Regions from separate parts of the Promicromonospora alba genome, predicted to be linked through region 1. Evidence: predicted binding sites of a transcription regulator. Region 1 holds the regulator's gene; the other holds the start of a gene.
The links. The regulator Rex, encoded in region 1, represses fermentation and respiration genes when NADH is low (regulators of the CRP and FNR family bind a similar motif). The targets are predictions, from matches to a motif close to CTTGTGAANNNNTTCACAAG.
Positions count from the first base shown of each region.

Region 2: mqo (malate dehydrogenase (quinone)) is a predicted target of Rex. The motif match lies at 3,078-3,097, and genes of this name have one in related genera.

Region 1 is NZ_JBHSFI010000004.1:318,543-325,881, forward strand. Features, by position in the region: gene ACFO6V_RS12435 (cupin domain-containing protein) at 1-237, opposite strand, end outside; gene ACFO6V_RS12440 (NCS1 family nucleobase:cation symporter-1) at 457-2,076, shown strand; gene ACFO6V_RS12445 (aspartate/glutamate racemase family protein) at 2,079-2,846, shown strand; gene ACFO6V_RS12450 (redox-sensing transcriptional repressor Rex) at 2,883-3,530, opposite strand; gene ACFO6V_RS12455 (glutaredoxin family protein) at 3,591-3,839, opposite strand; gene ACFO6V_RS12460 (Pr6Pr family membrane protein) at 3,849-4,523, opposite strand; gene ACFO6V_RS12465 (HAD family hydrolase) at 4,601-5,395, shown strand; gene ACFO6V_RS12470 (30S ribosomal protein bS22) at 5,473-5,571, opposite strand; gene ACFO6V_RS12475 (potassium channel family protein) at 5,802-6,470, opposite strand; gene ACFO6V_RS12480 (TrkH family potassium uptake protein) at 6,633-7,339, opposite strand, start outside.
Region 2 is NZ_JBHSFI010000003.1:1,129,474-1,136,812, reverse strand. Features, by position in the region: gene ACFO6V_RS10365 (ArsR/SmtB family transcription factor) at 1-199, shown strand, start outside; gene ACFO6V_RS10360 (MFS transporter) at 260-1,576, shown strand; gene mqo (malate dehydrogenase (quinone)) at 1,560-3,059, opposite strand; gene ACFO6V_RS10350 (maleylpyruvate isomerase family mycothiol-dependent enzyme) at 3,185-3,865, opposite strand; gene ACFO6V_RS10345 (pyridoxine/pyridoxamine 5'-phosphate oxidase) at 3,918-4,571, opposite strand; gene ACFO6V_RS10340 (TetR/AcrR family transcriptional regulator) at 4,600-5,151, opposite strand; gene ACFO6V_RS10335 (SCO4848 family membrane protein) at 5,244-5,462, opposite strand; gene ACFO6V_RS10330 (GNAT family N-acetyltransferase) at 5,551-6,768, opposite strand; gene ACFO6V_RS10325 (GNAT family N-acetyltransferase) at 6,845-7,339, opposite strand, start outside.

The sequences.
Region 1 (7,339 bases):
CGTCCCGCCGCGCGGAGCGGCGACGGCGCCCGGCGGCTCGAACACGTCGGACAGCGAGACCCCCAGCGCGTCGGTGATCGCGAGCAGGCGCACCACCGAGGGGCGCATGACGTCCCGTTCGATCTGCGACACGGCGCTGGCCGAAATCCCGAGCGTCGCGGCGAGGCTGCGTGCGGACACACCACGCGCCACGCGCAGGCCGCGGAGCCGGGCACCGAGGGACGGTTCGGAGGACACCGCCGCATCGTACGAGTGCTCCGGGCCTCGTGCGGCCCTCGCCCGCCCGACACACCGTGCGACACGCACCGGTTCACGTACCCGACACGCCCCGAAACATGCGTGAAGCGGTAACTGAACATGAGCCTTACGACGTGGTTACCCCGGGGAAACCAGCCGCCTGTCGTTAACCCATAACTTCATATCGACCCAGCGACCACGCTTCGGAAGGCAGTGCTCATGACCGAGAACACGGAGGTGGCGGCCTCCTCGGCGACCGCACCCCAGAACCCGCCCGGCGCCGTCTCCGGCGGCGAGCACGACCTGGTGGAGGCCGCCGGGCACCCGGTCGGGTCCGGCAACGTCAAGCCCTCCTACGACCCCCGCCTCGCCAACGAGGACCTCGCGCCCCTGCGGGAGCAGAAGTGGTCGTCGTACAACATCTTCGCCTTCTGGATGTCCGACGTGCACAGCGTCGGCGGCTACGTGACGGCCGGCAGCCTCTTCGCGCTCGGCATCGCGAGCTGGCAGGTGCTGCTGGCGCTGCTGGTCGGCATCGTCATCGTGCAGGTGTTCACCAACCTGGTCGCGAAGCCGAGCCAGAACACCGGGGTGCCCTACCCGGTGATCAACCGCGCGGTCTTCGGCGTCAAGGGCGCGAACATCCCGGCCATCATCCGCGGCCTCATCGCGGTCGCCTGGTACGGCGTGCAGACGTTCCTCGCCGCGCAGGCGCTGAACATCGTGTTCCTCAAGTTCATCCCCGCCAGCGCCGCGCTCCTCGAGCCGACGTTCCTCGGGCTGAACGCCCTTGGCTGGATCTCGTACGCCGTGCTCTGGTTCGCGCAGGCCGCCCTGTTCTGGAACGGCATGGAGACCATCCGGCGGTTCATCGACTGGGCCGGTCCCGCCGTCTACGTCGTGATGATCGTGCTGGCGGTCTACCTCGTCTCGGAGGCGGGCTGGTCCAACATCAGCCTGGACCTCTCCGAGGGCGAGCCGCTGACCGGGTGGGCCTCGGTAGGGGTCTTCTGCACGGCGGTCGCGATCGTCGTGTCCTACTTCTCCGGGCCGATGCTGAACTTCGGCGACTTCGCGCGGTACGGGCGCTCGTTCAAGGCCGTGAAGCGCGGCAACCTGCTGGGCCTGCCGGTCAACTTCCTGTTCTTCTCGCTCCTGACGGTCATCACGGCGTCGGCGACGGTGCCGGTGTTCGGCGAGCTCATCACCGACCCCATCCACACCGTCGAGCGCATCGACACCCCGTTCGCGATCCTGCTCGGCGGCCTCACCTTCGTGACCGCGACCGTGGGCATCAACATCGTCGCCAACTTCATCTCCCCCGCGTTCGACTTCTCCAACGTGGCCCCGCAGAAGATCAGCTGGCGCATGGGCGGCATGATCGCCGCGGTCGGGTCCGTGGTCCTGCTGCCCTGGAACTGGTACAACGACGCCGACGCGATCCACTACACGCTCGGCGTGCTCGGCGCCCTGATCGGCCCGCTGTTCGGCATCCTCATCGCCGGCTACTACTTCGCGGCGAAGCAGCGGGTGCTCGTCGACGACATGTTCACCATGTCGCCCGAGGGCGCCTACTGGTACACGAACGGCTACAACCGCAACGGCGTGCTCGCGATCTTCCTGGCCGGCGTGCCGACCGTCCTCCTGGGCGTGCTGCCCAAGCTGATCGCCGACCTCGGGTACTTCGACATCTCCTGGATCGGCAACTACACGTGGTTCATCGGGTGCGGGCTCGGCTTCGTGGCGTTCTGGTGGCTGGAGCGGCTCAGCCCTCAGATCCCGTCGTTCGACGGCGACACCGAGGGTGTGGCCGACGGCGCAGCGGGCACCAAGGCCTGACGGTGCGGATCCACCTCATCAACCCCAACACCTCCCGGGCGATGACCGACAAGATCGCGGTCACCGCCCGGGAGGTCGCCGGGCCGGACGTCGACGTCGTCGCCACCTGCCCGGAACCCGGCGCCGGCCCCGCCGCCGTCGAGAGCCACACTGACGAGGCGTGGGCCGCGCTCGTGGTGGCGCAGCAGGTCGCGGCCGCGGAGGCGGCCGGCGTCGGCCCTGCGGACGGCGGAGAGCCGGACGGCGTCGGCCCGGCCGACGGCTACGTCGTCGCCTGCTTCGGCGACCCCGGCCTGGACGCCGCCCGCGAGCTGACGGACGGCCCGGTGGTCGGGATCGCCGAGGCCGCGATGCACGTCGCGACCCTGTCGGGCCGCACGTTCGCCGTGGTCACCACGCTGTCCCGCACGCTGGGCCGCGCGCGCGACCTGGTGCGGCGCTACGGCTTCGAGGACACGTGCGTGGCCATGTACGCGGCGGACGTCCCGGTCCTCGAGCTGGAGGACGCCGGCTCTGCCGCCCGGGAGAAGATCGCCGAGCTCTGCGAGCGCGCGGTCCGCGACGACGGCGCGGACACCGTCGTGCTCGGCTGCGCGGGCATGACCGACCTCTGTGCGGACCTCACGAAGCGCACAGGGGTCCCGGTGATCGACGGCGTGGCGGCCGCCGTCGGCCTGGTGTCGGGAATGGTGCGCATGGGCGTAGGAACGAGCAAGCGCGACGAGTACGCGCCCCCGCCCCGGCTACCGGCGCAGGTACTGCGGCCCTGACTTGCGGTACCTGGTACGACCAGTCAGGGCCGCAAGTCAGAGCGCCGCGGCTCGCGTCGCCGCGTGGAACGCCAGGATCTGCAGCTCGCCGCCGACGTCGACCGAGCGCACCACCACGTCGTCCGGCACCTGGAGCGCGACCGGCGCGAAGCTGAGGATCTCGCGCACGCCCGTGGCCACGACGGCGTCGGCCACGTCCTGGGCCACGTGACCCGGCAGCGCGAGCACGACCATGCTGACCCGCTCGCGCTCGATGATCTGCGCGACGGAGCGCACGTGCTCCACGGTCACGCCGGCCACCCGCGTGCCCACGACGTCGGGCGACGCGTCGAGCAGCGCCACCACCTGGAAGCCGCGCGTCGTGTAGCCCGAGTAGTTCGCGAGGGCGTGCCCGAGGTTTCCGATGCCGACGATCGCCAGCCGGTGCTCGGTCTCGAGCCCCAGGGCGACGGTGATGTAGGAGGCGAGCGACTCGACGTCGTACCCGACGCCGCGCGTGCCGAACGAACCCAGGTAGGACAGGTCCTTGCGCAGCTGCGCCGAGCTCACGCCCGAACGCTCGGCGAGCTCCGTCGACGAGGTGAGGGCCACCCCCTCGGCCGCGAGGTCCCGCAGGGCGCGCAGGTAGTACGGCAACCTCCCTACGGTTGCTGCCGGAACTGTCCCGTCACTGAGTTCGACCACGTGCTGCTCCCCTCCCCGCGACCACTGTGTCGCGGGCGTACGCACACACTGCCGGGACGATCATGCCAGGAGGCGGGCCAGGCGCGCACCGTCCACGCGCCAGAAACCTTGCTGGACCCCGTCCACCTCGACCACGGGGACGTACTCCCCGTACTTCTCCCGCAGTGCGGGCGCGCTGTCGATGTCGACCTCGCGCCATTGGGCTCCTGCGTCCTCGCACACCCGCACCACCACGGCGCGTGCGTCTTCGCACAGATGGCACGCCTCGCGTGTGTACAGGACTACCCGGGCATCGGCAGGACTTGTCACGACCTGAGGTTACGTCACGCGCGGGACCGAACCGTCCGTACCCGGCAGCCGTGCGTCCGCCCAGCGGACGCCCCAGGCCAGGACCAGGAAGACCACGGCGACGAGGGTGGCGTTGGTGAGCGCAGCGCCGTAGCCGAGCACGGTGACGTCGAGGAAGGGGTACGGGTACCAGCCCGTGGCGGCTCCCCGGACGAAGGTGTAGACGAGCCACGCGATCGGGTAGACGACCGACCACCAGACGGTCCGCACGCTCACGCGCGGCCGAGGACCTACCCACAGCCAGACGACGACGGCGAGGAGCGGCGCCAGCACGTGCAGCATCGTGTTCGCCACGGCGCCCGACGGCGTCAGCGTCACCAGGCCGCGCAGCACCGTGTTGTAGACGATCCCGGTGACGGCGATGCACAGCAGCGCGTCGAGCCGCAGCACCCGGAACACCGGCCCGTCCCGGCGCGGGTCCAGCGCGAGTGCCAGCGAGACGCCGCCGATCAGCAGGTTCGACTCGATGGTGAAGTAGCTGAAGAGCCGGACGAAACGCTCGGCGTGCGTGGGCGCGACACCCGGGCCGTCGACGATCGCGGTGACGAGCTCGATCGTGAAGCCGCCGAGGGCGAGCACGGCCACCAGCAGGTGGAGGACGCGCGCGAGGATGGCCCGGTCCGGCCCGCTGATCTCTTGGCTCACGCCCCGGTTCTATCACCGGCCGCCCCTGCCTGCCCGGTGTGACCTGCACTACGTGGCGCGCGGATAGAGTGGCCTCCATGCCGTCGACGCACCCCTCGTCCGCCACCGCGGCGTTCTTCGACGTCGACAACACGATCATCCGCGGTGCGAGCGCTTTTCACCTGGCCAAGTCCGCGTACCAGCGCAAGTTCTTCGGCACGCGGGACATCCTCAGGTTCGCCATGATCCAGGCGCGCTACCTGGTGTGGGGCGAGAACAAGGAAGAGATCGACAAGGTGCGCAACCGCGCCCTGTCGCTGATCGCGGGCCGCAGCGTCGCGGAGATCGCCACCCTCGGCGAAGAGGTGTGGGACGCCGTCCTGTCGCTGCGGATCTATCCGGGCACGCGCCGCCTGCTCGACGAGCACATCGCGGCGGGCCACCAGGTCTGGCTCATCACCGCCACGCCCGTGGAGATCGCACAGCTCATCGCGCGCCGGCTGGGCGCGACGGGTGCGCTCGGCACCATCGCGGAGCACAAGGACGGGTTCTACACGGGCCGGCTCAACGGCGACCTGATGCACGGCCAGGCCAAGGCGGCGGCCATCGTCGAGCTCGCGGACATCAACGAGATCGACCTCGACGAGAGCTACGCGTACGGGGACTCGCTGAACGACCTGCCGATGATGCGCGCCGTGGGCCACCCCTGCCCGATCAACCCCGACCTGCGGCTGCGCCGGCACGCGCAGGAGGTGGGCTGGCCCATCCGGGAGTTCCGCGGACGGTCCCAGCGCGCCGCGGGGCGCAGCGTGCGTACGGCCTCATGGGCCGGCGCCGCGTGGGTGCTGGGCCTGGTGCTGCGGGCGGCCCGCCGTCGGCTGCGCGGGCAGTAGCGGCGCACCGCTGACACGAAGAAGGCCCGGCCCCTAGGGGGCCGGGCCTGCTCGTCACGCGCCCGAGGGCGCGAGCGTCACTTCTTGTTGCGGCGCTGGTGGCGCGTCTTACGAAGCAGCTTGCGGTGCTTCTTCTTCGCCATACGCTTGCGGCGCTTCTTGATGACGGAGCCCATAGGTCCTCGCAATGTTCGATCGGTCGGCGGCAGCCCGACGACGGGCCGCTCAGCGAAATGGTCCACGGTTGGTCCGGGACAGTGACGCCAGGGAGTGACGATGGCCGACCAACACGAAAGGGAGTCCGCTCCCTAGGCTACCTGGTCTGACGCGCGCCCCGTAATCGGGGGCGGTGTGAGGTGCGCCGAACCCCTCCCGAAGCCCTCCCGGACCCGTCCCGAAGCCGGAATCAAGGCCTCGCGGCGAACCGTTCGAGGAGGTCCGCGTGACCGGAGCACACCAGCAGGTCGTTGGCGGAGATCCGCGTCTCCGGCGTCGCATAGACGAAGTCGACGCCCGGTGACTTCACGCCGATCACCGTGATCCCGTACCGCTTGCGGATGTTGGACTGCGCGAGCGTGAAGCCCTGCGCCTCCTTGGGCGGGCGCATCTTGACGATGGTGAAGCCGTCCTCGACCTCGATGTAGTCGAGCAGCTTGCCGCTCACGAGGTGGGCGACGCGCGAACCGGCGTCGGCCTCGGGGAAGACGACGTGGTGGGCGCCGATGCGGGTCAGAATACGGCCGTGCTCCGCGGAGATCGCCTTGGCCCAGATCTGGGGCGTGCCAAGGTCCACCAGGTTGCCCGTGATCAGCACGGACGCCTCGAGCGACGAGCCGACGCCGACCACCGCCACACCGAAGTCCTTGGCGCCGAGCTGTTCCAGCGCCTCCGGGTTGGACGCGTCGGCCTCCACCAGCGGCAGCCGCCCGGACCACTGGGCCACCAGGACCGGGTCCTGCTCGACGGCGAGCACGTCCTGGCCGAGCCGGTCCAGGGTCGCGCCGATCGCCGACCCGAACCGCCCCAGTCCGATCACCAGCACACCCGCGTCCCGCTCGGGCTTCTTCTCCGGCACGGTATTCCTCTCTAGCCGCTTGTCAGACGTACAGGTCACCCTAGTGACCTGTGCGCCTGACACTCTCGTCGGTTACTCGGTGTTGTCTGTCGGGTGCGGCCTGCGTTCCGTTCCGGGCGAGTGCCTCGTTTCTCGGCCCTCACCCTGCACTGCACTCCGGCCTCACCCGATGATCGGGCGTTCCTCGGGGAAGCGTACGATGCGCCGCCGGTCGCGGAGCGCAAGCACCGCGACCACCGTGACCGCGCCGGTGCGCCCCACGAACATGAGGAGCGCCAGCACGTATTTTCCGGCGTCTGGCAGGTCGAATGTGATGCCCGTGGACAGGCCGACGGTCGCGAACGCCGAGAGCACCTCGAACAGCACCTGCGACAGCGGCAGGTCCGTGACCTCCAGCAGCGCGATGCACGAGACGAGCACGATGCTCGCCCCGGTGAACACCACCGCGATGGACAGCCGCAGGACGTCGCGCGGGATGCGGCGGCCGAACGCCTCGATGTCGCGGTCACCGCGCGCCTCGGCGACGATCGCCAGCAGCATGACGGCGAGCGTGGTCACCTTGATACCGCCAGCGGTCGACGCCGACCCACCACCCACGAACATCAGTGCGTCCTGGATCAGCCAGCTCGACTCCGTCATGGCACCGACGTCGACCGTGCTGAACCCGCCCGAGCGCGGCATGATCCCGGCGAAGAGGGCGGCCAGCAGCTTCTCCCCGAGGGTCAGGGGCCCGAACGTGTCCGGGTTGGCCCACTCCAGCACCAGCAGCAGCAGCGCGCCGACAGCGAGCAGCGCGCCGCTCGTCACGAGCGTGAGCTTGCTGTGCAGGGAGAGCCGCTTGGTCCAGTTGTGCCAGCGCTGGCCCGGAC
Region 2 (7,339 bases), on a different contig from region 1:
CGAGGAGTGGGGCCGGGCCGAGCTCGCCACGGACTCCTGGCTGCGGCTCACCCCGGACGAGCTGACCGAGCTCGGCGACGAGATCAACGCGCTGGTGGGGCGCTGGAAGGAACGGAGCAGGGCGGGCGAGGCCCGGGACGGCGCGGACGAGCGTGAGCACGTCTTCCTGTTCGCGCGGGCGTTCCCCTCGCAGCCCTAGCCTGCCCCGAACTGAACAAGAGCACTTGTACAAGAAGTCTTGTACGTCTAGCCTGAGGGTATGACGACGAAAGCGCCTCCCCGCGGCACCACCTCCGACGCGCGGCCCCTCGGGCGCAACCGGGCCTTCGGCCTGCTCTGGCTGGGGGAGGGCGTCAGCGTCGTCGGCAACGCGACGACCTCGACACTGCTGCCGCTGCTCGCGGTGACCCAGCTCGACGCCGGGCCCACCTGGATGGGGCTCATCGCGGCCGCGACGTGGTTCCCGTGGCTGGTGATCGGCCTGCCGGCGGGTGCGTGGGTGGACCGGCTCCCGGCCCGGCGGGTGATGATCGTCGCGAACCTCGTGTCCGCCGCCGCCTTCGGGAGCCTGCCGCTGGCCTTCGCGCTCGACGTCCTCACGCTGACCCACATCGTGGTGGTAGGCCTGATTGGCGGGGTCTGCACGGTGTTCTTCCGGACCGCGTACCAGGTGTTCCTGCCCGAGGTGGTGCCCGCCGAGCAGCTCGAGTCCGCGAGCTCGCGGCTGTTCGGCACGGAGTCCGCGGCGCAGGTGGCCGGTCCCGGTCTGGGCGGCCTCCTCGCCCAGTGGCTCACGGCCGCGGCCGGGATCGCGCTCGACGCCGCGACCTTCCTCTGGTCAGCCGTGTGCCTGTGGCGCATCCGGCTGCCGCGGCCGGCGAAGACGCCCGACGGCCCGGTCGAATCCCTGCTCACGCGCATCCGCGAGGGCGTGGACCTGGTCCGCCGCGACCGCTACATCCCGTGGCTCGTGGGTATCGGCGGTCTGTCCAACTTCGGGCTCGCGGGGTACGGGGCGCTGTTGGTCCTGTTCCTCGTGCGCGACCTGCACCTGACCGAGGCGGGGGTCGGCGCCGTCCTCGCGGTGGCGGGTGGCGGCGGGGTGGTGGGCGCCGTCGTCGCCCCGTACCTGAGCCGGAGCCTCGGGAGCGGGCGGGCCTCCACGGCGCTGCTGGTGCTCTGCGGCCCTGCCGCGCTGCTCGTCGGCGCGGGCCTGCCGGGGTCGGGGGCGGCGATCAGCGCGGCCGGCGGCTTCCTGACCGGACTGTTCGTGGTTGCCGGCAACGTGATCCGGAACGCGTGGCGACTCCAGTACGTGCCGGCCGGCCTGCGCGGCAGGGTGATGACGGTGATGCAGGTGGTGAACTTCGGCACCATGCCGGCGGCCGGCGTCGTCGCGGGCTGGCTCGGCGGGGCGATCGGCGTCCGCGAGACGATCCTGGTGATGGCGGCCGTGCACTGCCTCGCCTGCTGGGGCGTGCTGCTCTCGCCGCTGGCGCGGATGCGGGAGCTACCGACGGGACGGCTGGGCGGCCAGCCGTCCCGTCCGGCAGAGGCGGTCAGGCTCCCGCGGTGACCCGCCGGTCGATGCCGCCGGTGAGCTCCGCGGCGTCGTAGTCCGCGCCGCCGTCGAGGCTCGGCATCATCGAGGTGAGCTGCGGCTTCCACTCGGCGTACCGCTCGGGGAAGCAGCGCTCGAGCAGGCCCGTCATGGCGGCGACGGCGGTCGAGGCGCCCGGGGACGCTCCGAGCAGGCCGGCGATGGTGCCGTCCTTGGCCGCGACGACCTCGGTGCCGAACTCCAGCACGCCACCCTTGCCCTTGACCCACTTCATCACCTGGACGCGCTGGCCCGCGGTGATCTGCTCCCAGTCGCCCGGCTGTGCGGTCGGCATGAAGCGCTGCAGCTCGTGGAACTTGGTCTCCGGGGCGGCGACGACCTGGCCGACCAGATAGGCGGTGAGGTCCATGTTCTTCGCGGCGACGCCGAGCATCGTGCCGATGTTGTGCAGGCGCAGCGACGTGATCAGGCCGAGGTACTTGCCCTTCTTCAGGTAGTTCGGGCTGAACCCCGCGTACGGGCCGAACATCAGGTAGCTCTTGCCGTCCACGATGCGCGTGTCCAGGTGCGGCACGGACATCGGCGGGGCGCCGACGTCGGCCTTGCCGTACACCTTGGCCTGGTGCTGGGACACGATGGCCGGGTTGTCCGTGCGCAGGAACTCGCCGGAGATCGGGAAGCCGCCGTAACCGCGCGCCTCCTTGATGCCGGAGGCCTGCAGCAGCGGCAGCGCGCCACCGCCCGCGCCGACGAAGACGAACTTCGCCCGGACGGTACGACGGCGGGTGCCCGCGTTCCAGGAACGGTCGTGCAGGTTCAGGCGCCAGCGCCCGTCCCGCAGCTTCTTCAGGCCCCGGACCTCGTGGTTCAGGTGCAGCTCGGTGTTGTGCGACGTGGCGAACTCGACGAGCTTCTTCGTCAGCGACCCGAAGTCGACGTCGGTCCCCGCGACGGAGCGCGTGGCCGCGATCGGCTCGTCGGCGTCGCGGTCCTGGGTCATCAGCGGCGTCCACTGCCCGATGACCTCGGGGTCCGAGCTGAACTCCATGTCGCTGAACAGCGGGTGCACGCTGAGCGCCTCGTAGCGGCGGCGCAGGAAGTCGACGTTCTCGGCGCCGCGCACGAACGTCATGTGGGGCGTGACGTTGATGAAGTCGGTGCCCTCCATGAGGCCGGCGGTCAGGAGGTGGTTCCAGAACTCGCGGGAGGTGTGGAACTGCTCGTTGATCTTCACCGCCTTGGAGATGTCGACGGAGCCGTCCTTGCGCTCCGGCGTGTAGTTCAGCTCGCAGAGTGCGGCGTGGCCGGTACCCGCGTTGTTCCACGGGTTCGACGACTCGAGCGCCACCTCGTCCAGGCGCTCGTAGATTCCGATACGCCAGGTCGGCTCGAGGATCGTGAGCAGCGCGCCGAGGGTGGCGCTCATGATCCCCCCGCCGATCAGCGCGACGTCGACCTCTTCGGAGGGACGCGGGGCTGTCTGGAGGTAAGAAGTCACCCGCAGAACGATAGCGGGCTTGTGAAAAGTTGAACGAGCGCTGTGGCGTGAATCACGTGATGCGATCCGTGACGTCCCTCACGCTCACAGCGCCCGCCACCCTTCACGCCCCGCTCACGCCCTGCTCACCTGGCAGGGACGGCTGACGGCCACGGCCCCAGCTCGGGCAGCTCGCCCGGCAGCGGGGATGACGGCACGCGCCCGGCGAGCCACGCCGTGACGTCCCGCCGGTCGCCCGCGATGTCGTCGACGGCAACGCCGTCGGGCAGCCGGACCGCCAGGAACTCCCGCAGGTGGGCGCACAGGGCGTCGTCCCACGTCTCGTACCCGACCTCCTGGGACGTGCCGGCCAGGGCGTCCACCGAGTGGATCCGCACCTCACGCCACCAGGCGAGCAGACAGCCCGAGAGGGGTCCGCCGCGGTACCCGCTGGGGGCGGCCCAGAGGGGTGACCCGGGCTCGGGCCAGGCGCTCGCCAGGTCGTCGCGCAGGGCGCCGAGGACCGCCAGGTGCTCGGTCACCGTGCGTCCCGAGCCGGCCTCGATCCCGGCGTTGCGGGCCTCCTGGCTCGCGTAGACGGGAACCACCTCGCCGCGTCCGGCGGCCTGCGCCTGGCCGCGCAGCGCCGCGCCCAGCGCCGCGATGTGGGAGAGCACGTGCCCGCGCGTCCAGCCCTCCAGGGTCGACGGTGCGGCAAGGTCCGCTTCGGTCAGGTGCCCGACGGCGGAGATCAGCGCGCCGAGGCCGGCGTCAGAGTCGGCAAGGGCGTGCGAGACGGTGCTGGTGCTGGTCACAGTGCTGCTCACGTGGGGCTCCTTCGTCGGGGCGGCGTCGTGCGGGGCGTGCGGAGGGAGGAGGTCAGGGCCAGAGCAGGCCACGAGCCCAGCCGTCGGCCTCGGCCCGGTACAGCAGGCGGGTGTGCGGGCCGTCGTCGGGCGCCTGCCAGAACTCGACCTCCGTCGGGGCGAGGACGTACGCGGTCCAGTCCGGGGCGGCCAGCTCGGTGTCGGCGGTGACCGCGGCGAGGGCCTCCTCGAAGGCGCGCACGTACTCCTCCTGGGACGCCAGCGGCTCGCTCTGGCGGTTGACGATCCCGGCGGCCCGCGAGGCATCGGGTCGCGCGAGAAAGTCCGCACGGCTCGCCTCCTCGCCCGCCGACGCCGCACTGCCCGTCACCTTGACCTGGCGACCCAGCTCGGGCCAGAAGAACGTCAGCGCCGCATGCGGGTTGGCCGCCAGGTCGCGGCCCTTGGGACCCGACGACTGCGAGGCGAACCACCAGCCGTCCGCCGTCACGTCCTTGAGCGCCACGGTCCTGGCGTGCACCCGCCCCGACGGCTCGGCCGTCGAGAGCGTCATGGCGTGCGCAGCGAGCAGATTCGCCTCTATCGCCTCGTCCATCCAGGCCACGAACAGCTCGTGCGGCGTGGACGGCGCGGCGTCCGGGTCGAAGGCCGGGAGGCCCGGCCGGGCGAAGGTGGGCAGGGCGCGCAGGCGCTCGCGGAAGGTCACATGGTCTCCTTGTTGGTCAGCTTGTTGGTCAGCTGGTGGACAGCAGGCCGACGAAGCCGCGCACCGCTGCGGTCAGCGCTTCGGGGTCCTGCGTGGCGCGGGCCAGGACGTAGCCGCCCTGGATGATCGCGAGGGCGGCGTGCGCTCGGTCGCGGGCGACGTCGTCGGGCAGCCCGGTCTCGCGGAAGATCGTGGTGAGGGCGCCGAGCAGGCGCACGAAGTAGGCGGCGAGCACGTCGCGCAGGCCGTCGTCGTCCAGCACTGCCTGCTCGGCGGTGAGGCGGCCGACCCTGCAGCCCGCCAGGGCGTCGCGCGGCCGCTCGAGGTAGTCGACGAGCCGCTGGATCGCGGGGGAGTCGCTGCCCAGCGTCGTCATGGCCCGGGCGAGGAGCTGGTCGACGGTCGCGCCGACGGCCGCGACAGCGAGGTCGTGCTTGGTGGGGAAGTGGTGGTAGAGGCTGCCCTGCCCGACGCCGGAGGCGGCCAGCACCGCGCGCGGGCTCGTCGGCCCGACGCCCTGGACGGCGAAGAGATCCTGCGCGGCGTCGATGAGGCGGTCACGTGCGGTCGGCGTGCTCATGACCGCACCATACCTACCTCCAGGTATGGTGTGCAACCAATGACAGATCGAACGCCCAGGTCACGTGGGTGAACCAGGCACCCTGCGAGGGCTCAGAACAGGCTGATGACGCCCAGCACGCCGACCGCCAGGGCGAGCGCGAGGGAGACCGCGATCAGGACGCTGTGCACGGTGAGGAACTTCGTCGCCCGCCCGTCGGCGTCGCGCGACCGGGGGTCGGCGGCGATGCGCTGCCAGAACCGCGGCCAGATGAGCAGGTTCCAGGCAGCGGTGGCAATGAGTACGACGGACCAGCCAACGGAGATCTCCACGGCTCCAGTATGGCGGCGGTTGACCATGCACCTGCTGCCAAGAATGCCCCGGTCCTGGCAGCAAGTGCATGGTCAACCGCCGTCCGGATCAGAAGTAGTCGCGGACGTGGAGCTGGCGGTGGGGGAGCAGAGCGGTCAGCGTCGTGTCGTGGTCCGGGGCGCCGGTCAGGTGGCCCGCGAGCCGCAGGTTCGCCGCGGACTGCGCGCCCGCGTACAGCAGCGCCAGCCCGTTCGGGCTGAGGACGGGCCGCTCGTGGTGCACGTCCTCGATCGCGAGGGCGTCGCGCTCGAGGTGCGTGACGCCGTCGGACACCGTGAGCGTCCACGCACCGTCGAGATCCCGCGCACCGCCGACCGCGAACGGGACACGGGCGCCCTCCAGCGGCGAGTGGAGCCCGCCCAGCGCCCCGGCCACGTCCAGGATCCGCAGCATGTATGGGTGGGCCGAGTGCACCGTGGAGGTCAGGTCGGGCAGCACCAGCCAGGCGGGATCGAGGCCCGACGTCGAGACCCGCGCCGTGCCGACCACCGTCGAGAAGCTGCCGATGGTGCGCCACAGGGCGCGGGCGGCGTCGGGCGTCAGGGCGATGAGGTCGTCGACCTCCATGAGGGCGGTGGCGGGCGTGTACCCCTCGCCGCGGATCCAGCTCGCGAAGCCGATCACCTCGCCCGCAGCGCCCTGGGTCGTGTCGATCGCGAGGGTGACGCCCGTGTAGTCGGCGAAGAACTTCTCCGGCGGGGTCCAGAACGGCTTCTCCGCCCGCGACACCGGTCCGTTCTGGGCGGCGGCCCACCGGTGGTGGACGGCGACCACCGCATCGAAGTCGGCGACAGTCGCCCGGCGCGTGACGACGCCTTCGGGCGCTGCCACGCGGTTCAGGTTCAGCAGGGGGACGTCGACGTCGTCGAACGAGCCGACCACCTCGTAGCCGAGCCTGCGGTAGATGCCCGGCGCCGTGGGGTAGAGCGTGGAGATCACCTCGCCGTGCTCCCGCGCCTGCTCCAGGGCGGCGTCGAAGAGGCGGCCGAGGTGGCCGGATCCGCGCCGTTCCGGCTCGACGGCGACCCCGGCGATGCCCGCCGTCGGCACCCGTGCGCCGTGGAACCACGACGTGAATCCGTACACGCGCAGGCGTGCGGCCAGGCCGTCGTCGTCGAACGCACCCCACTCGCGGAAGCCGGCGGCCTCCCACTCCTCGCGCGTCGGGACCGGACGGCCGTCGGCCGGCGTGCCGAACGCCTCTCCGCCGAGGCGGGTGTAGTCCGGCTGGTCGGCATACTCGACGGGTCGCACGGTGAGACTCATGGAGGCGACCTTAGGCAACGGGCGCCCGGGCATCCATCGGAATACCGGGCTGAGCTCCGGGCCTGTCTCCGGGCGGTCAGTCGCCGAAGTAGGTGACCAGCTCCTCCGCGGGGTGGGGGCGGAACAGCGGGGTGCGCGTCACCTCGAGCGGTTCCGGCGTGAGCAGCCCCGGCAGCTCCGCGTCGGCCCGGCGGTCCCCGGGGACGGAGCCGTCGTCGGGTACCAGGTCGCGCTGGAAGAGCACCGCGTCGTGCCACTGGCCGAGCTTCCAGCCGATCTTCTCGAACGAGCCCGCACGGTGGAAGCCCGCCGCCTCGTGCAGCGCGATGGCCGGGTCGTTCGGCAGCACGATGCTCGCGATGACGCGGTGGTACCCGCGGCGCGCGAGCCGCGCGAGGAGCGCGTCGTAGAGGGTGCGGCCGACGCCCTGCCGCTGATGGTCGGCGGCGACGTACACGTTGGTCTCCAGCGTCCACCGGAACGTCGGGCGGTCCGCGAACGGTCTGGCGTACGCGAAACCGGCCACGACGCCGTCCGCCTCGAGGACCAGCCAGGTCTCGCGGCCGAAGAA